DNA from 3 places in the Pectobacterium artocarpous genome. Region 3 is predicted to be linked to each of the others. Evidence: predicted binding sites of a transcription regulator. Region 3 holds the regulator's gene; each other region holds the start of a gene.

Evidence for each region. The regulator Fur, encoded in region 3, represses iron uptake genes when iron is present. The targets are predictions, from matches to a motif close to ATAATAATGAGAACNACTATCAA.
Region 1: ACKQAD_RS01925 (TonB-dependent siderophore receptor) is a predicted target of Fur. The motif match lies at 4,555-4,577, and genes of this name have one in related genera.
Region 2: ACKQAD_RS12520 (isochorismate synthase) is a predicted target of Fur. The motif match lies at 2,225-2,247, and genes of this name have one in related genera.

Annotation. Positions count from the first base shown of each region.
Region 1 covers NZ_JBJXVK010000002.1:193,088-200,147, reverse strand. The annotation lists gene acnB (bifunctional aconitate hydratase 2/2-methylisocitrate dehydratase) at 1-1,180, opposite strand, end outside; gene ACKQAD_RS01930 (ArsR/SmtB family transcription factor) at 1,530-1,841, shown strand; gene ACKQAD_RS01925 (TonB-dependent siderophore receptor) at 1,979-4,279, opposite strand; gene ACKQAD_RS01920 (helix-turn-helix transcriptional regulator) at 4,705-5,688, shown strand; gene ACKQAD_RS01915 (MmgE/PrpD family protein) at 5,797-7,060, shown strand, end outside.
Region 2 covers NZ_JBJXVK010000017.1:71,285-78,344, reverse strand. The annotation lists gene ACKQAD_RS12525 ((2,3-dihydroxybenzoyl)adenylate synthase) at 1-796, opposite strand, end outside; gene ACKQAD_RS12520 (isochorismate synthase) at 793-1,989, opposite strand; gene ACKQAD_RS12515 (MFS transporter) at 2,321-3,562, shown strand; gene ACKQAD_RS12510 (TonB-dependent receptor domain-containing protein) at 3,661-5,622, shown strand; gene ACKQAD_RS12505 (4'-phosphopantetheinyl transferase family protein) at 5,675-6,391, opposite strand; gene ACKQAD_RS12500 (NupC/NupG family nucleoside CNT transporter) at 6,574-7,060, opposite strand, start outside.
Region 3 covers NZ_JBJXVK010000006.1:147,949-155,008, reverse strand. The annotation lists gene nagE (N-acetylglucosamine-specific PTS transporter subunit IIBC) at 305-1,801, shown strand; gene glnS (glutamine--tRNA ligase) at 1,976-3,634, shown strand; gene fur (ferric iron uptake transcriptional regulator) at 3,697-4,146, opposite strand; gene fldA (flavodoxin FldA) at 4,475-5,002, opposite strand; gene ACKQAD_RS05770 (methyl-accepting chemotaxis protein) at 5,864-7,060, shown strand, end outside.

The DNA.
Region 1 (7,060 bases), on a different contig from region 3:
CACAGGCACGGCCCACCATTTTCTGCGCCAGCGAGAAGCCTTTTTTGCTGGCTTCAACCGCTTTGGAAATACGGAAGACATCGCTGTGCGGCAAGCCCAGAGACTCACGCGCTTTGGAGGTCAGCCCGCGGCCGATAATCAGTGGAATACGGCCACCGGCACGCACTTCATCCAGCAATACGTCGGTCTTCAGCGCGAACGTCGCCAGAACTTCATTGGTGTCATGGCGGCGTACTTCACCTTCATACGGGTAAATGTCAATCACATCGCCCATATTCAGATCGTTCACATCCACTTCGATCGGCAGCGCACCAGCATCTTCCATCGTGTTGAAGAAGATCGGGGCGATCTTGCCGCCCAGCACCACACCACCGCCGCGTTTGTTCGGAACGTAAGGGATATCTTCGCCCATGAACCACAGCACGGAGTTGGTCGCCGATTTACGCGATGACCCTGTACCGACAACGTCGCCGACATAAGCCAGCGGGAAGCCTTTCTTGTTCAGTTCTTCGATCTGTTTGATCGGGCCCACGATGCCAGGCTGATCGGGATCGATACCTTCACGGGCGTTTTTCAGCATCGCCAGCGCGTGCAGCGGGATATCAGGGCGTGACCAGGCATCAGGTGCAGGAGATAAGTCATCCGTGTTGGTTTCACCAGTGACTTTAAAGACGGTAACGGTAATTTTTTCCGCCAGTTTCGGGCGGGACAGGAACCACTCGGCATCAGCCCAGGATTGAATCACTTTCTTGGCGTGCGCATTGCCCGCTTTCGCCTTTTCTTCCACATCGTAGAAGTTATCAAACATCAGCAGCGTGTGGGACAGCGCTTCGGCGGCAATCGGGGCCAGTTTGTCATTGTCTAACGCATCAATCAGCGGATGGATGTTATAACCCCCTTGCATGGTACCCAGCAGCTCAACCGCTTTTTCCTGAGTAACCAATGGGGAAGTGGCTTCGCCTTTGGCGACGGCAGCCAGAAAACCGGCCTTCACGTAGGCGGCTTCATCAACGCCGGGGGGGACACGGTTAATCAGCAGGTCAAGCAATGCTTCTTCTTCGCCCGCCGGGGGATTCTTGAGTGACTCAACCAGCGCGGCCATCTGCGTGGCATCTAACGGTTTAGGAACAATCCCCTGTGCAGCCCGGTCGGCTACGTGCTTACGATATTCTTCTAGCACGACGTTCTCCTCGCTCTCATTGTCTTCATTATGCCCGGCGCTCTTGTTCCCGCTTGTGGTGTCCATGCCTGGGTGTCAGCGTGTGGATGTAAGGTAGTAGAGTGTCCGGTCCAGCCTCGTCAGCATATCAGGATTTGAATTGATTGTTAATTCGTTCACATAATGGCAACATTAATTTTTATTCAACTGCACGATGTGACCCATTTCACTATCACTGAAAAATACCGACATCAGCAGAATAGCATGCCCCTGACAGGCCACACTATATATACACCCAAAGCCGATGCTATGATGGTCTCAATACATTAGATATAGCTAAATTAATCAGCAGAACAGTGCGGAGTAGCCCATGACGTTGAGCAATTCGGCTCGGGAATTCATGCAGAACGGTGCGGCAAAAGCCGCGGCGCTGCTGCGCGCGATTGGCAACGAAAACAGGCTGCTGGTGCTTTGCCTGCTTATCGAACAGGGTGAAATGTCGGTTGGTGCACTGCGTGAACACATCCCGCTCAGCCAGTCCGCTCTCTCACAACATCTGGCGAAAATGCGTGAAGAAGGATTGATTAGCTATCGACGCGAATCTCAAACGCTGTACTACCGCATCGAAAATCGGGATGTAGAACCCCTCGTCGCCACCTTAAAAACCCTTTTCTGTCCCTGATACCTGCAATAAAAACTTCCGGGAGAAATTTTTAACGTTGCGCAGCAACGGCCCGCAGGGTGGCGGCAGGGATGGCACGCCATAAAAAACGCCACTGGATTTCCCGTGGCGTTAACGATTAAGTGAGGCGTTATGATTTAGAACGACGTCTTCACACTCACAAAGAACGTCCGGCCCGGTTCGTTATAGGTTGCGGCACCTGCGCCTGCAATAGTGACAACACCATTATTCACCACGTCCTGTGCATTACCGGCACGGAACAGCCGTTTATCAAACAGGTTTTCTACGCCCCCCGTCACGCTCAGGTTCTTGTTAAACATATAGGTACTGCTTAACCCGAACAGCGCATAAGGGCTTAACTCATTGGTCGCACTACCGGTTACACGTTCACCTTTGTAGTTATACATCTTCGGCTTTTGACGACCATACCAGGTCATATCGGCCAGGAAAGAGAGGTTCTCCGTCGCCTGCCAGTCCACCGATGAATTCAGGGTAAATTCCGGTGTAATCGACAGATAATCGCCCGTGGTTTTATTTTTCGATTCCAGCATCCAGGTCAGATTGTTACGCCAATTGATGGTCTCAGTGACAGGAACCGTCAGGCTACCTTCCAATCCCTGAATGACGGCTTTCGGCACATTGCCCCACTGGAAGATATTCGCGTTAGCATATTGGGCATTGGTTCCACCTACTGCTTTGCCGATAACCGTGTTGCCGGCTTCAATCTTGTTACGGTAATCGTTATGGAAGTAGGTGACGCCAGCAATCAGGCCATCACGATGAAACTCCAGACCGATCTCTTTATTCAGGCTGGTTTCTGCCTTCAGGTTTTCATTACCGATCAGGTAACAGGACGTCCCACCCGCACAGCCTTGTCCACGGCTGTAGAGAAGGTAATTTTCGTTAGTCTGGTACAGGTTCGGCGCTTTATAAGCGCGGGCGATACCCAGCTTCAGCGTATAGTCATCGCCCAGTTCCTGCGACAGGTTGAGCGACGGGCTCCAGTTGGTACCAGCAGTGCTGTGATGATCGATACGCAGCGCTGGCGTCAACATGGTGCTATCCGTCAGTTCGACGTTATCTTCCACAAAGGCGGAAGCCAGACGCGCGGCGGATTTCTCACTGCGGCCACTGCTGCTCAGCGATCCCACGCTCCCCCCTTCGGTTGTCGTCTGTGTATTAGAAACCGGATCCGTCATCTTCTGTTCGTTCCACTCAACCCCGAACGTGAGTACCTGATCGACCCAGAGATTCAGCGGAAGATTGACCTCGTTGTGCGCGGTAAAATTATCCAGTTTGATGGTGCCATATTGGTTCGGATTGTTGGTATCAAAAATGCCTTCTAAGCCCCCGGACAGTCCCTCAAGGATACGGGTATTGTGCGTACGTTCATATTGCAGATACGACGTAGAACTGACGCCGCTGTCCCAGTAACCGCGATGCGTAACCGCAAAGTTCTGGCGGTACATGCGGTTGGTTTCCTTGCCATAATTACTGACAACCAGCGGGTTAGTGTTGGTGTTTTGCGAATCACCCGCATAGATATTGCCCTGACGACTGTAACCCGCTTCAAACTCCAGCGACTGTTGCTGGGTCATATCCCAACGCAACAGACCGTTGATATCTTTATTACGCACCCCTTCGCGCCCAGAAGGCAGTGAAGCTGACTGATTACCGGCGCGTGCAGACTGATGTCCTTCATTAATATCGCGTGCATCAGCCTGAGTTTTATTCAGGTTACCATACAGACGAAAGCTCAGGCTGTCGGTCAGGCCGCCCATCAGGCTGAAATCGGTACGCTTGGTGGCACCTTCCGAGCTATGCTCCGGCGCGTTCAGGTAAGTGTTCCAGGTACCGTGCCATTCCTGCGTCGGCTGTTTGGTGATGATGTTGACCACACCGCCCGCAGCACCGTTACCATAGCGCGCCGCCGCCGGGCCGCGCAGCACTTCAATACGCTCCACCATATCGGCAGGCACCCAGTTGGTGTCACCGCGGGTATCACGTTCACCACGCCAGCCGTAGCGCACGGCGGTACGGCTCGATACTGGCTTACCATCTACCAGAATTAGTGTGTTTTCCGGTCCCATACCGCGGATATCGATCTGGCGATTGTTACCGCGCTGGCCGCTGGTTGAGTTACCGGACAAATTGACGCCCGGCATGGTGCGAATCAGTTCTGACAGATCGTTAGCAGGCGGACGTTTGCTGATATCCTCAGCCGTAATTACCGATACGCCCGGAGCCTGACGGGTTTGCTCTGCGGCCGTCACTACCATCGTATCGCCCGATGTTTTCGTTTCGGCCTGATTCTGCACCTGAGGAGCAGGTTCTGTCGAAGGCGTGGTCGAGGTTTGCGCAGCGCTCAGAAACGATGTCATCCCGCAGCTAACGCCAATGAGCGTCGCCAGATAACGGCGCGATTGTGGTAGTTTCATCAAAATTATCCTGCCCTGTAAGAAATGAATAAGTAGTCTGAAAAAGGATCAACATCGCAGACGGTACAGCGACACCTAATGGCAATCAGCAACAGCGCTGAATAACGGCGGAGATAAAACGCGCAGACGTGGCGATTATCGGGAGAGGAATGTCATGCCTACGGGCATCACGTCGTGTTGTTATGAACTACTCTGTGTAATCAATCAGCCCTTTTCTCCGCATTGCCGGAAATGGAAAATGCATTTATCGTGCAATGTGACGCCCTCAACGAAAAATGCTATTGAGAAGTATTTGCATTACCATTTTGGCGCGGTCATTGTTACATTTGTCATTCAGGACGGGGTTTGCTCTAGCAGCAAAATGTTTTGCCAAAGCATCAAAATGGAAGGCGCAGGCCGAAGGGTTCAATCAGGTAGGTAATCACGTGCGCAGCTTCACTCAGTCATCAAAACCGATCTATAAAGATCACATCGTTCAGCAATCCAGTCTGGTCGCAAATAATTACCGTTTTATCGGCCCCCGGCTGATCGATAACACGCCAGTGCTCTTTGGGTCATTCACTGTCGTACAGCTCAATCCGCATCTGATCCTGCATACCGCAGATGTGATTAATCGCCACAATATGAAAACCCAAAATCTGCTGGATGACGCAATTAAACTCGCCATCGTGGTGAGCGGCAATGCGCATATCTCATTTGGCCACCAGGAGCTACATCTGGGAGAGAGCCAGCCGGCCTCGCTGATTGCGCTGACGGAGCCGACGATGTTTACCCGCATCGGCAAACGTGATGAATATGAGCGAACAATTACGCTGACGTTCGACAGAGAATGGCTGTACGGCAACATGATGGACACCGTTGGCGACTGGCAGGCCATCCACGATTTCACACAAACCCATCTGGCGACACACCTGTGGACACCGTCCCGACAGGCGCTGGCTATTGCCTTACAAACGCTGGATGCTGAACCTTGTCAAACGCCGCTCCAGCGCCTGTATCTGGAAATGCAGTGCATGAGCCTGATTATCGAGGCATTTACTTCATTGACCACCAGCGTGGCGCAGGAGAAAAGCAGCGGTGTCACCCTGCGCAGCTACCATCGCATTCAACAGATCAGAGATATGCTGGAAAGCGGCAGCGCCGACCATCTTTCGATGAGTGAGATCGCCAAAAGTGTCAACATGAGCGAAAGTACGCTACAGCGCCATTTTCGTCAGACGTTTAATATGAGCGTATTCGAATACCTGCGTAACTGTCGCTTGCAACGCGCCATGTTAGCCTTGCAGAAAGACGGTATCGGCATTGCGCAAGCAGCCAGCATCGCCGGTTACAACAGCCCCGCTAACTTTGCCACCGCTCTACGGCGTGCATTTGGCATCACCCCAGGGCAGCTAAAAGACCGCTTCTGACTCCGAAGCACTAATAACCAAATGGAATTTATTATTCTTTTCGGTTATTAATCGCTATTCAACAAGGCGCAGTAAATTACTATTTTTCTGCCAGTACACAGACGACCCATGACCAATCAGACTGATATCACCACAACGCTTGCCCACCATATCATCCACAGCGAACCCAATCGAGAAGCGATAGACGCCGCTCGTGACGGAGTGACTGACTTCATCTCCACCGCGCTTCCGATCGCACAGGGAGCCATTGCCGATAGCGGGCTTGCGCCGTTAAAACAGGTGTTCAGCGGCACGGACAGCCTGACGCGCAGTCTGATCCTGGGTTATTCCGGTCACGTACTGGACTTTGACGATTATCATCCGGCGTTTCGTGGACACCCGAGTACCGTCATTCTGCCCGCGCTGTTTGCCCTTGCCGCAGAGGATTCATCCGTGACGGAAGAGGCGTTTTTGGCGGCATACGTGATTGGCGTGGAAACCGCAGGCAGAATCGGGCTGGCATGTGGCCCGCGCCATTACAGCCTCGGCTACCACAATACAGCAACGCTAGGCGCCATCGCCGCCGCTGCCGCCACGGCACGTCTGGCTGGCGCATCGGTGGCGCAGACACAAACGATTCTTGGCCTGGCCGCTACACAGGCCGCCGGGCTGCGGGCACAGTTTGGTTCAGCGGTTAAACCGCTACACGCCGGGCTTGCCGCCAGAGCGGGACTGACCGCTGTCAAGCTGGGGTTAGCGGGCTTTGAGGGTAATCAACAGCAGGTGATTGACGCCTTTCTTGCCGCACATGGCGATCAACAACAGCAGCCGGAGCTGTTGATTGAAAACTGGGGAGCGCCGTGGCGTATGCTTTCTCCCGGTCTGGAGTTCAAACGCTACCCGACCTGTGGTGGCACCCACAGCGCCGCCGAAGCTGCGTTTGCGTTGCGGGAGCAGTGGCATCAGCAGAATGGTGCGGATGCCGATCTGGCCGATGCTATCGAGCACATCACGGTGGCCTTCCCGCCAGGCGGCGATGTCGCGCCCTTTATCCGTAACGCGACAAACGGCGTAGAAGCACGATTCAGTCTGGAGTATGTGATTGCAGCAGCGCTAATTGAAGGGGAACTGAAGCTGGCGCATTTTTCGGAAGCACCGGTTGAAACCACAATCTCGGCACTGGCGAATCGCGTCATACGCCGTGCCGATGAAACCGCGCCACCCGACGAGCTTGACCCGGAAGCACGTTTTCATGAAGTTACACTGCACTTGCGTAACGGCGGCACGCTAATTCAGCGCACCACGCGTCAGGAAACCTCGGCGCGCCCGACTGACCTCCATGCCAAGCTGCGCCAAACCCTCGGTTCGTTAACGCACCTCGACAGCGACCAGA
Region 2 (7,060 bases), on a different contig from region 3:
TCATCGCCCCCGGATCCGGTGCCAGCACAACACGTCCGCCGGCGTAGAACACGCCAAGCGAACCAGGCGAGCTTAACGGGAAGTTATGTGGAGCAGGCAACGCGCATAGATAGCGGGTGTGTGGCGTCAGCTCACAAATTTCCACGCTGCGGCGTACGCTGTAGTAATAATCATCATGAGTGCGGGGAATCAGCTTCGGCGTACCGGTACTGCCGCCAGAAAGCTGGAAGAAGGCAACCTGCCCTGACGCGGAAGGCTGATACTGGCGGATTGACGTGTGCGGTTGTAGCCAGTCTGTCAGACTGTGCCCCAGCGAACTGTCGCCGAGCATCACCACCGTTTGCAGACGAGGAACCTGCGTTTGTAGCCGATCCAGAAACTCACCGTTGCCAAACAGCGGGTGTTCAGCCGAGGCGATCAGCAAACGTGGTTCGATCTGCGTAGCATACGACAGCAGCTCCAGCTTGTTATGGCTGAACAAGGCGTTAACCGGCGCGACGCCTATTTTTAGCAAGGCAAAAAAGGTCAGATAGAACTCTGCCACGTTCGGTAACTGCACTAGCGCCGTGTCGCCGCAGCGTAGGCCGCTTTCCGTCAGGCGCGATGCCAGCGCGGAAGACTGTCGATCCAGCTCCCGATAGCTCCACTGACGCTCGCCACACACGACCGCAACGGCGTCAGGTTGCGTCGACAGGTGACGTTCCCAGGCATCCGTGAGCGGCAGGCCAACCCAGTACCCCTTGTCGCGATAACGCTGTGCCAGTTCCTCCGGCCAGGGCGTAAATTCAATGCTCATAGTCCATCCACACCTGAGTTAAGCCCAAACGCATTCAACATCGTGTTTAATTTGGCGGCGGTTTCAGCCCATTCATCCTCGGGGACTGACGCCTCAACAATGCCCGCCCCGGCAAACAGGCGGACTTTATTGTTTTTGATGGTGCCACAGCGAATCGCTATCGCCCATTCGCCATCGCCGTTGGCATCACACCAGCCGACAATGCCGCTGAATACGCCGCGATCGTGCGGTTCCAGTTCAGCGATCAGTTGGCGGGCTTCCTGCGTGGGGAAGCCGCACAACGCGGGGGTGGGATGCAGTTGGCAGGCGATCTGAAGCGCCGTCATCTCTGGATTCACCAGTTCGCCACTAATGGCGGTAGACAAGTGCCACATGGAGGCGGTATGCATCAGCGTAGGTGCCGATGGAACCGCTAATGACGAGCACAGCGGCATCAGGCGTTGACGAATGTCGTCCACCACCAGCTTATGCTCGTGCTTATCTTTGCTGGAATTCAGCAAGCGCTGGCTATTCAGGTAATCCAGATGTTCATCGTTCATCCGTCGTGCCGAGCCTGCCAGTGGGTTGGAGACAATGACGTTTCCCTGCTTACGCAGCAGCAGTTCCGGGCTGGCACCCAGCAATATGGAACCATCCGGCAGCGGCAGCGAGAAGTGATAGCCGCCCGCGTTCTGCACCATCAGGTTGTTAAGGATCGTTTGCGCCTTAACAGGGCCCGCCAGCTCAATGTCCAAAATGCGTGACAGGACCGCTTTGCTCAGATCACCGCGACGGAAACGCTCAACGGCCTCCGCCACGATGGACTTGAACTGACGTTCGTCCGGGACACTGTTCAGTGTTAACGCGCTGGGTGCTGCTGCCGTCTGCTGACAGACACGGCTGACGAGTTCAGATTTCGTCGTAACGGTATAACTATCAGGGATATAGAGACTAGAGGGTTGCGTGGTATCAAAAGGGATCGCTCCCACCACAATAGGCAGCGACTGCCCTGCCTGACACGCCCGCTGGAACGCCTGCGCGATTGCAGCGCTCAGTCTGTCATCGTGCGAATCTGGAGCACAAACAGGGGACGAAATACGTTCAAATAAGCCGGAAGTAGAAAGGCTACGGTGTTCCGATGCATATAAAAAAGCGGTTTGTTCCGAATAACTTACCCCGCTAAATGTTTCAGCTTCTGTAATCAGTGTATCCACAAGGCAGCTCCTGCGCTCGTAAATTAAATATCAATGATTATTAAAATCATTATCATTTATATCAAGCGCAGTTAAATTACACTGAAGTAATGTGTTCGGTCAATCTTTCCACAGAAGTGGTTATTCACACCAATTTATTAGGGTTATATTGATATTAATCAATTTTTTTGATCATCATTCATAACAGTTAATGATTAGCAATAGGAATGTGTTGATTATAAAACGCACATCACAAATGATAATGAAAATACTTATCATTTATTGTCATGGCAATTAAGCTGCGCTAGACTGCGCGAATATTTTACTAACTGTGTCTAAATGTGAGCCCATCATGGATGAAAGCATGTACCGCCAGCACACCCGATCCGTTGTGCATCTGGCGTTGCTCATCAACATGCTTTCCCTCGGTAGCCTGATGATGGTGATGCCGTTAGGCCCCGATTTTATCAGCGCGCTATCGATGGATGCCAAGAACATCGGCTACATTAGCGGCGGCGCAACGTTTGCCTCTGCCATCGTCGGCTTCCTCGCGGCCCCTTATCTGGACAGATTTAACCGTAAACATGCCCTGATCGTTCTGCTGACGCTGCGCTTTGGCCTGACAGCAGCCTGCATGTTTGCCTCCAGCCAAGCCCATCTTTTAGTGCTGTTTATTCTGGCGGGCTGCGTGGCCGGGCCAGCCTCTGGCGTGTTGATGGCGGCGGTAGTCGATATCGTGCCAGCCAATGAGCGCGGGAAGCAGTTGGCTTATGTCGGTATGAGTTTTTCACTCGCGGCCATCATCATCATGCCGCTGTCGCTGGAGCTGGCTCACCGTATTAACTGGCAAGCACCGTTTTATATTTTCGGCCTCGGCGGCCTGTTGCTGGCGCTGTTAGTGCTGTGGCTCTTTCCTTCCATGCCGCCGACGCACCGGTATCAACAAAACGCTTCTCCCAGTAAAAGGCCCACTTCCGTATTACACGATCTGCTGGCATCCCCGCTTTTCCTGTTGGGACTAACGGTGGTTTCGCTACAAATGTTCGGTCATTTCCTGTTGATTCCCCATTTTTCCAACTACTTTCAGTTCAATTTAGCGTTCCCACGGGACGATATTTCCCTGCTTTATCTCTGCGGTGGGCTGGCCAGCATGGTGACCATGCAACTGTGCGGCAATCTGCTGGATCGAGGATATGCCAGCCGGACAATCGTGATAACGACGCTGCTACTGGCCATTGTGATCCTCTTTGGTTTCGTTTTGTCTTTTTCGCTTTCCCTGTATCTGGTGTTCACTCTGTTCATGGCGCTCAGCGCAGCTCGTTCCAGCAGCACGCTGGCGATTACCGCAGGCATTCCGTTACCGCATCAGCGCGCCGCGTTTATGTCCTATCAGGGCACCGCAGCCAACGTAGCGTCAGGGCTTGCCAGCGTCGCTTCTGCGGCTTATCTGAGTACCTCCGCAGAGGGGAAAATTGACGGATTCTCGCAGCTCGCCGTCGCCAGCACCGTATTTGCGCTGGCCGCCATGCTGCTGACCATGCGCCTGATTCCGCAGTTGGCTGCACGCCAACCGGCACAGGCTATACGGCAATAAGCCGATCGATTCACGAATGAGTGGACCGGCAATACACGCAACACAGCACGCAATTTATTTATGGGGATGTTTTTCCACTCTTTGATGGGGTCTTTGACATGCAGCTAAAATCGGAAAACCGTTTTTCACATCATCATTTCCCACACAGCAAGGTGTATCGCGCCCTGTTGGTGACCGGGTTACTGGCACAGCCTGCGTTCGCACAGGCAGAAAACGCGACAGATGAAAAAATCGTCGTGACGGCAACACAGACAAAACACACGACGCTGAGCGCCCCCGCGAGTGTCTCTGTCATCACTCGCGGCGAGCTGGAAAAAATGTCGGTGAATAACGTGTCAGATGCGGTGAAAAAGCTGCCGGGAATTAACATCAACCCATCGACCAGCTATGGCCGCAACGAAATCAAGATCCGTGGGATGAAAGCGGACTACACCTTGCTGCTGATCAATGGACGTCGGGTCAATTCCCGCGATGCGCTTGCTGGTAACATGGGAAATGATTTCGATCTGAGTGCGATTCCCATCTCAGCTATCGATCGTGTCGAAGTGATCCGTGGGCCCATGTCCTCCTTGTACGGTGCCGATGCACTAGGCGGCGTCATTAATGTCATCCTGAACCAACCGACTAACGATCTTAAAGGCGAAATTGGCTATAACTTTGAAGCACCAACAGAAGGATCGGGCGGCGACCACAACCGTCTGAACGGTTATATCAGTGGACCACTCATAGAAAACACACTTCTGGGGAGCCTGTTAGTCGATGGTGGAAAACGTGACGCATGGAAAACGGAACAGTCGGTGAATCAGAATACTGATGCACTAGAAAAACGTGATAATTACAGCGTGATAGGAAATTTAACGTGGTTGATTGATGACAAGCAGAGTCTGGATTTTGATGCCACCTACACCAAAGATGACCGTGACGTACATTGGAATAACTACGGTACAGCAGTGCGTAACATTCAAAAAATGGATCGATTGGGGCTGGGGTTAACGCACAACGGCAGTTGGGATAACGTCGATACGCGTCTGCGCTACTACTACGAAAATGTAGAATTGATGGATAATTCTCAACTTAATAATGGCAAAGCAGACATTACTCAGGATAACCATACCGTTGACGGCCAGGTTTCTGGCTATGTGGGCGATCATCTTCTGACCGGTGGCGGAGAATACCGCTTAACCTCACTTAAACACAGCATGAATCTGCCCAACGGCACCATTGACGTGAGCCAAGGCGCGCTCTTCCTGCAAGACGAATTCAAACTGGCCGATGTGTCATTAACCTTTGGCGGACGTGTCGATAAGCATGAGACATACGGTACAGAATTCAGCCCGCGCGCTTATGCCACCTATAACCTCACTGATAACTGGGTGGTAAAAGGCGGCGTCAGCAAAGCGTTTAAAGCCCCTTCCATTGCGCAATCATCTGAATCGTATGCCATCGCCGCCTGCCGTGGCCGTTGCCAGACGGTCGGTAACCCAGACTTGAAACCAGAAACATCAATCAGCTATGAGCTCGGCACCGCCTATGAAGCTGAACGATTTGGCGCAGGCGTTACGCTATTTAATAACGATATTAAAGACATGATTCAGGTCCAAACCTGGGACAGAGTCGCGACGCGCCTCACCTATGAAAACGTGGATAAAGCGCGCATTCAGGGAATTGAAACCTCATTCTGGGTCGATGTGACAGATTCCCTGAACTGGACCACCAACTGGACCGTGGTTGATGCCGAAGACCGCACCACCAGAAAACGCCTGAAGCAAACACCGAAAAATACGGTTAACACGCAGTTGAACTGGCAGACGCTTGATAACCTATCGACTTATATTGCTTACCAATACACAGGTAATCAGTATCTGTTTGATAACGAAGTCAGCAAAACTCGTGGCTTCAATACCGTGGATATCGGTGCCACCTATACGCCGGTTAAAAACGTGGATCTGAAACTGGGCGTCACGAACCTAACCAACGAAAAACGGGACTACGTTGCCACCAACAACGACTATTTCCTGTCTGGACGCACAGTGTACGGCGGCGTGAGCTATAAATTCTGATGCCAATTAAGCCCTAATGAATGACTCTGAGCCCGCGAATTCGCGGGCTTTTTTAGCAACAGATAAAGGTGGTGACGTCGTACTCCCTCAGCAGATACGCCCCTTTAAAACGGCGCCCGGCATAAAACGTCGGCGTCAGATCGGTTAACAATTCCAGCTCAAACTCACGTTTGGTGATATCCAGCGCCACCAGTCTGGCATCAAGAAAGTCAAAGTAGTGCCGCACCTGCGGGTAAAGTGCCTTGAACAGACTTTCTTTCGCCGAGAAGCTTACCGTCAGCAAGCAGCAGAACGATTCATCACGTTCCTGAAACCACTGGTATTCCTCATCACCGATGATACCAGGCCACAACGACTGCGCGCGCTCGTCGGAGATAAATCCTTCGATATCAACGCCCACACACGATGCTTCATCACTGCGCACATGCGCAGCACAGAGTACACTGTCTTTGTTATGGCTCAGCGAACCGGCAATATTTTCAGGCCACTGCGGTGAACGATCTTCCCCACTGCATAGCACAAACTCGGGGTGACCCAGTTTATTCAATACGTGTCTGGCAAGATAGCGCCCAGCCAGAAACTCGGCGCGCCGTTTCGGCACGGCGCGCGCTAGCGCATCAGGAAAAGGGATATTCGCCGCGGCAAACAGCGCGTCGCCATAGGCAGACAAATGGAAATGGCAGCGAGCAGTCATACCTGGGTAGGTGGCACCATCCGTTGCCCGTGGAAAAGTAATCCATTCAACATCGTCAATAAAAGCAGAAAGCATGTCACTCCACTCAGGCAAGCATATCGCACCCGCATTCAGTAAACGCGGCGTAGACCACGCTTGATCCCTGATTAATGTAGGGATATAAACGAACAATGGGCGACTTTCGCCGCCCATTATCTCGCTACTGCAAGAATACCTGGTTACATTACAGGGCCCGCAAACGACGTAGTCAGCAAGGACTACAGAGCCAAAAAGAACCCTGCGATGCAGGCGCTCATCAGGTTAGAAAGCGTACCTGCCGTGACCGCTTTCAAACCAAAGCGGGCAATATCCTGACGCCGAGTCGGTGCCATACTGCCCAAACCTCCGATAAGGATAGCAATAGACGAAAGGTTAGCAAAGCCGCACAACGCGAACGAAATCACAGCTTTGGTATGATCTGACAGAACCTGCAAACCGGCAGTAGCAACCACGTCATCCGCTTTCAGATACTGACTGAAATTCAGGTAAGCCACGAATTCGTTAACAATCAGCTTTTGCCCAATGAACGAACCCGCAACGGTGGCTTCATTCCACGGAATCCCAATCAGGAACGCAACGGGTGCAAAACACCAGCCGAGAATCAGTTCCAGCGACAGCTGCGGGTAGTCAAACCAGCCGCCGATACCGCCAAGAATACCGTTCAGCACGGCGATCAAGGCGATAAATGCCAGCAACATCGCCCCC
Region 3 (7,060 bases):
AGTTGCGCGTGTTGTCTATGCATTAAAATTAGTCTACTCCGTTTTTTTTAATCTTGAAATAAGTTGGGGTTTTATTCAGGTATAAACTTTTAATATGCAGTTTTTGGGTGATTTTTATCACATAATTACGGGGTTTAATTTGTGTAGCGAATTATTTTTCTTACACTCCCCCTAAGAACCACCGCTGGTCACGTTTTTTGGCAATGACATTTTCAACAGCGACGTTTTTCGGCAGTGAAATTTATTGGCAGGTTTGTTTGCCCCACAACATTTCATTTATCTCGCAAAGGTAAGAGAGGGAAAAGTGAGTACTTTGAGCTATTTACAAAAAGTCGGCCGGGCGTTGATGGTGCCTGTCGCGACGCTGCCTGCTGCCGCTATCCTGATGGGGATTGGTTACTGGATTGATCCGGTTGGCTGGGGAAGCGAGAACGCGCTGGCGGCACTCCTCATCAAATCGGGTGAGGCGATTATCGGGCATATGGCGGTGTTGTTTGCTGTCGGTGTTGCTTACGGCATGTCGAAAGATAAGGATGGTGCGGCGGCATTGACCGGCTTTGTCGGTTATCTGGTGTTGACTACGCTGTGTTCTCCGGCCGTTGTCGCTATGATCCAACGGATCCCTGTTGAACAGGTGCCCGCTGCGTTTGGCAAGATTGAAAACCAGTTCATCGGGATTTTGGTCGGTGTGATGTCCGCCGAACTGTATAACCGCTTTAGCCAGGTTGAACTGCCTAAGGCGCTGTCGTTCTTCAGCGGACGCCGATTGGTCCCTATTCTGGTTTCTTTCCTGATGATTCTGGTGGCGTTCATTTTAATGTACGTCTGGCCGGTGATTTACAATGCGCTAGTGTCGTTCGGTGAACATATCCAACAGTTGGGCTCGGTGGGCGCCGGGGTTTACGCCTTCTTTAACCGTTTGCTGATTCCTGTTGGGCTACATCATGCGTTGAACTCTGTGTTCTGGTTTGATGTCGCGGGCATCAACGATATTCCTAACTTCCTAGCTGGTCAGCAGTCTATCGATTCTGGCAAAGCCGTGGTGGGGATCACCGGACGTTATCAGGCGGGCTTCTTCCCGATAATGATGTTTGGCCTGCCGGGGGCAGCGCTGGCGATTTACCACTGCGCCCGCCCTGAGAACAAAAGCAAAGTAGCTGGGATCATGCTGGCGGCGGCATTTGCCTCCTTCTTCACCGGGATCACCGAACCGCTGGAGTTTTCCTTCATGTTTGTGGCCCCGGTGCTGTATTTCCTACATGCGTTACTGACCGGTTTTTCCGTCTTTGTCGCGGCCAGTATGCATTGGATTGCCGGCTTTGGCTTCAGTGCCGGTCTGGTGGACATGGTGCTGTCCTCACGCAATCCACTTGCTACACAGTGGTATATGCTGCTTGCACAAGGGCTGGTATTCTTCATCATTTACTATGTGGTGTTCCGTTTTACCATCATGCGCTTCAACCTGTTAACGCCGGGACGTGAACTGGCCGTGAGCGGTAGCGAAGCTGATGGATATGACGTGAGTACCGCGATTGCAAGCGAGAAATCAGGCGATGCAGCGGTACTGGCGCGGGGTTACTTGCAGGCGCTGGGCGGCAAAGCCAACCTGATCGGCATTGATGCCTGTATCACACGCCTGCGTTTGAATGTGGCAGATTCCTCTCTGGTTGATGATGCGCAGGCGAAGCGTCTTGGTGCGGCGGGCGTGATTCGTCTGAATAAGCAAAGCGTCCAGATTGTCGTTGGCACACAGGCTGAATCGATAGCGACCGCGCTGAAAGCGGAACATAACAAGGCGTAATATGACGGCGTTATATGTTTAACGTGCTGTTGTGTCGATGAAATAGATAGGGCGAGATAGCAATCTCGCCTTTTTTTTCGTTATGAATAATTAAATGAAACTAACGGTTGTTTCCCAGCGTAGCTTGTTGGATCATTGTCGGTTATACGTCGTTTTAGCATTGAGGAATGAAGAATGAGTGAGGCTGAAGCCCGCCCAACCAACTTTATCCGTCAGATTATCGATGAAGATCTGGCGTCCGGTAAGCATGACCATATTCAGACGCGTTTCCCGCCAGAGCCGAACGGCTATCTGCATATTGGGCATGCCAAGTCTATTTGCCTGAATTTTGGTATCGCGCGTGACTATCAGGGGCAATGTAACCTGCGCTTTGACGACACCAACCCGGTAAAAGAAGATATCGAATACGTTGAGTCGATCAAACGTGACGTCGAGTGGCTGGGTTTTTCATGGAGCGGCGATGTTCGCTATTCTTCTGATTATTTCGATCAACTGCACGCGTATGCGGTTGAGTTGATCGGTAAAGGGCTGGCTTACGTTGATGAACTGACGCCCGAGCAGATCCGTGAATACCGTGGTACGTTGACGGCGCCGGGCAAAAACAGCCCTTACCGCGACCGTACCGTGCAGGAAAATCTGACGCTGTTTGAAAAAATGCGCAACGGGGGATTTGCGGAAGGTACGGCCTGCCTGCGTGCAAAAATCGATATGGCATCGTCCTTTATCGTAATGCGCGATCCGGTGCTGTACCGTATTAAATTTGCCGATCATCACCAGACGGGTAACAAGTGGTGCATCTACCCGATGTATGACTTTACCCACTGCATTTCCGATGCGCTGGAAGGGATCACGCATTCGCTGTGTACGCTGGAATTCCAGGACAACCGTCGTCTGTATGACTGGGTGTTGGATAATATCACCATTCCTTGCCATCCGCGTCAGTATGAGTTCTCTCGCCTGAATCTTGAATACGCGATTATGTCCAAGCGTAAGTTGAATCAACTGGTTACGGAAAATGTCGTTGAAGGATGGGACGATCCACGTATGCCGACTATCTCTGGTCTGCGTCGTCGCGGTTATAGTGCGTCTTCTATCCGTGAATTCTGCGTGCGCATCGGCGTCACGAAACAGGATAACAACGTGGAAATGGCCGCGCTGGAATCCTGCATCCGCGACGATCTGAATGAGAACGCCCCGCGCGCGATGGCGGTGTTGGATCCGGTCAAAGTGGTGATCGAGAATCTTCCAGCCGGGCATGAAGAGTTTGTCACGATGCCAAACCATCCGAACAAGCCAGAAATGGGCTCACGTCAGGTTGCATTCAGCCGCGAAGTTTACATCGATCGCGCTGATTTCCGCGAAGAGGCCAACAAACAGTACAAGCGTCTGGTGTTGGGTAAAGAAGTGCGTCTGCGTAATGCCTATGTGATCAAAGCCGAGCGTATTGATAAAGATGAGCAGGGCACCATCACCACGATCTACTGTAGCTATGATGCGGAAACGCTGAGCAAAGATCCGGCTGATGGCCGTAAAGTGAAAGGTGTGATCCATTGGGTTTCTGCGGCACACGCGGTGCCAGCGGAGTTCCGTCTGTACGATCGCCTGTTTAGTGTGGCAAACCCTGGCGCAGCGGAGGACTTCCTGTCGACGATTAATCCAGACTCACTGAAGATTACGCAAGGTTTTGTAGAAGCGAGCCTGGTGCAGGCGGAAGCAGAGAAAGCGTATCAGTTTGAGCGCGAAGGTTACTTCTGTGCCGACCGCGTTTACTCCAGTGCAGAACATATGGTGTTTAACCGTACGGTTGGACTGCGTGATACCTGGGTAGGCTAACGCCACCAGTAAGAAGACAAAAATAAAACCGCCTCGGCGGTTTTATTTTTTATGCGGTCGATTTATCGTGTTGATTCGTGCAGGGTTTCATCCTCGCGGCAATCCCCTTCACTGCAATGCCCATAGAGATACAAACTGTGGTTGGTCAGTTTAATGCCGTGTCTTTCTGCGATCTCGCGTTGGCGTGCTTCGATAGATTCATCGCGGAATTCAATGACTTTGCCACAGTCGAGGCAAATTAAGTGATCGTGATGATGCTGCTGTGTCAGTTCGAAAACGGATTTACCCCCTTCGAAGTTATGACGAGTGACGATGCCCGCATCATCAAATTGGTTGAGTACGCGATAGACGGTAGCAAGACCAATCTCTTCGCCCATATCAATCAATCTCTTATATAAATCTTCCGCACTGACGTGGTGACAGACAGGATCCTGTAACACTTCCAGAATTTTCAGTCTTGGAAGAGTGACTTTCAGGCCGGCCTTCTTTAATGCGATATTGTTGTCAGTCATGCGGGTTTAGTCCTGTTGCTTACTTATCAATGGAGGCTGCCTAGCCTATGACATCGGTCGGCGCAAAAATGTAATAGCGTCCCAATTATAGAACCGCACATACAAAATGAAAACAAGGGAATGTTAACAATATTGTCCCCATTCACACTACTGGTATATAACGCAATCCGTTGTTGATGAATGAGGAAATGGTGAAGCACATATAAAACCGATGGGATTATTGTACAGGTTTACTGATAGAAGTTAAAAAAATGTATCAATTATTATGAAAGATTTTACCTATCAATGTTATTTTGGCTCTGATAGTGATTATCAGAGCCAACGTGGTTTACCCAACCAGCTCTTTCAGATTCAGTTCATCGCTGATCTGTTTCACCCACGTTGTTACGCGTTCGCTGGTCAGTTCAGGCTGACGGTCTTCATCGATAGCCAGGCCGATGAAGTGATTGTCGTCGGCGAGCCCTTTAGAGGCTTCAAAATAATAGCCTTCTGTTGGCCAATGGCCGACAATCGTCGCGCCGCGAGGCTCAATAATGTCACGAATGGTGCCCATGGCATCACAGAAGTATTCTGCATAGTCTTCCTGATCGCCACAGCCAAATAGGGCAACCAGTTTCCCAGTGAAATCAATTTCTTCCAGTGAAGGAAAAAAGTCATCCCAATCACACTGAGCTTCACCGTAATACCAGGTTGGAATACCTAGCAGCAGGATATCGAAACCTTCAAGGTCCTCTTTGCTGCTTTTGGCGATGTCATGAACATCCGCAACGTTGGTGCCTAACTGCTGTTGGATCGTTTTGGCGATGTTTTCAGTGTTACCAGTATCACTGCCAAAGAATATTCCGATGAGTGCCATGAATTGAATAACCTCTTGATTCCTAATGGTATGGTGTAATGTTTCACCCACTTATCCATTAATAATAACAGACACTCACATCAGGAGAAACTCGTATCGGTAAGGAGGCGTAAATCAAGAACATATGAAATGCGGAGGGCAGTAAAAGAAACGAAGCGTATCCCTGCTGAGGCCAAATTCCACATAATTGATATGGATTATGTCATCGTCTAGGAGCAAATGCACATATCCTTAAGTGTATTTTTATGTTAACAATAATGTTTCATTTTTTATGAATGCGCTTTTTATTTTAAGGGCTAATTTCGGTTGTAATTGAAAGCAGGCTTTTGTTTGTAATAAATAAAAGTCACTTCACGGTACGTTACTATTCATGAGAATTAAAAGCATACAAAAGATAATGTTTTTATCAAATTGAACACTTGTGACATTTATTGGGAATATTCCTAATAAATGAAGGCAAGAATTATACCCATTTACAGGCGAGGTGATAAAAATACGGAGGTATTTTTTATCCTTTTGATGTTAAAGAATGAAATGGAAACTTAGTATAAGCGGGCTTGCCGACATACATGAGACACGGACGACAGCGCTTTTGATGGTAACTCACTGATTGAAAATCCCTATATCTATAAAAATAAGTGAGTTCATTCTCAATATGAAAAATTATTTTAATAAATATGGCGAGAGCGCTAAATATTCTCTGCGTTTAGCCGATGAGTTAGCGTGGTTTTTGAGTTTTCAACTCGGTGAAATATGAACGCTAGAGAGAAGTGACCTGTTTCATGGTGTGAATTTTATGATTCATATCGGTTGATTAGCGATAAAAATCTTTTTAACCATTTTCCTGATTTGGAGTGAGCTATGAGACTTATAAAAAATATTGCCATCAGAACCGCTATGTTATGGGTGCTGGGCACTTTTTGTATTCTTTGGGGCGGCGTATCAATATATACCATATTCTCTTTTAAAGAGATGACGGCGAGCTCGAAAACCAGCACCTTGCTGGTTCAGAACATGAATTTTATCAACCAGGGCAACGATCAGTACTTCCGTATGGTAACCCGTCTGGCGCGCGCTGTTGACGCTCGCCGCAGTGGTGATAATGCCACCGCAGATAAAGAGCAGGCTTCTGCACTTGTCGCGCTGGATAAACTGAAGTCCGATTTGGTGGCATTTAATGCTATCGATCATGCGGGTCTGGATGCTTCTCTGGTGCAGGCCGTCAGCCGTGACTGGAATAACCTGGTTGTTCAGGGCGTTGAGCCGCTTTATCAAAAAGCCGTTGCCAATGCGCTGGATGATTACCAAAATCAGGCCAAGAACGTTGTGCCGCCGCTGAGTCGCCAGTTTGGTGCGTCTTTAACCGCATTCAGTAAAGCCAGTGCAGAGAAATTCGATGCAGCGGGTGTGCGTTTTGAGCTAATTACCACGATTGGGCAGAACATTTTGCTAAGCGGATTGGTTATCGGTCTTATCATGCTGTTCCTGACCGATCGTTATCTGGTGGTGTGTCTGACCCGTCCGTTAAATGACCTGCGCGATCACTTTAGCGTGATTGCTTCTGGTCATCTAGGCAAGCCAATTCTGGATTTCGGCAACAATTGTGTAGGGCGCCTGTTCCCGCTGCTACGTGAAATGCAGGGGAGTCTGGCCAACACGGTTAGCACGATCAGAAACAGCACGGATTCCATCTATCAGGGTGCTTCTGAGATTGCGGCGGGCAACAACGATCTGTCTTCACGAACCGAAGAGCAGGCTTCCGCACTGGAAGAAACTGCGGCTAGCATGGAGCAATTGACGGCGACGGTGAAACAGAACGCTGAAAACGCCAACCACGCTAGCCAACTGGCATTACAAGCGTCGACAACGGCGAAGAAAGGTGGAGAAATCGTTGAGAACGTGGTGAAAACCATGGCAGAAATCTCCGGCAGCTCGAGAAAAATCGCAGAAATCACTACCGTGATTAACGGCATCGCTTTCCAGACCAACATTCTGGCGTTGAACGCGGCAGTGGAAGCGGCACGTGCGGGTGAGCAAGGGCGCGGGTTTGCCGTGGTC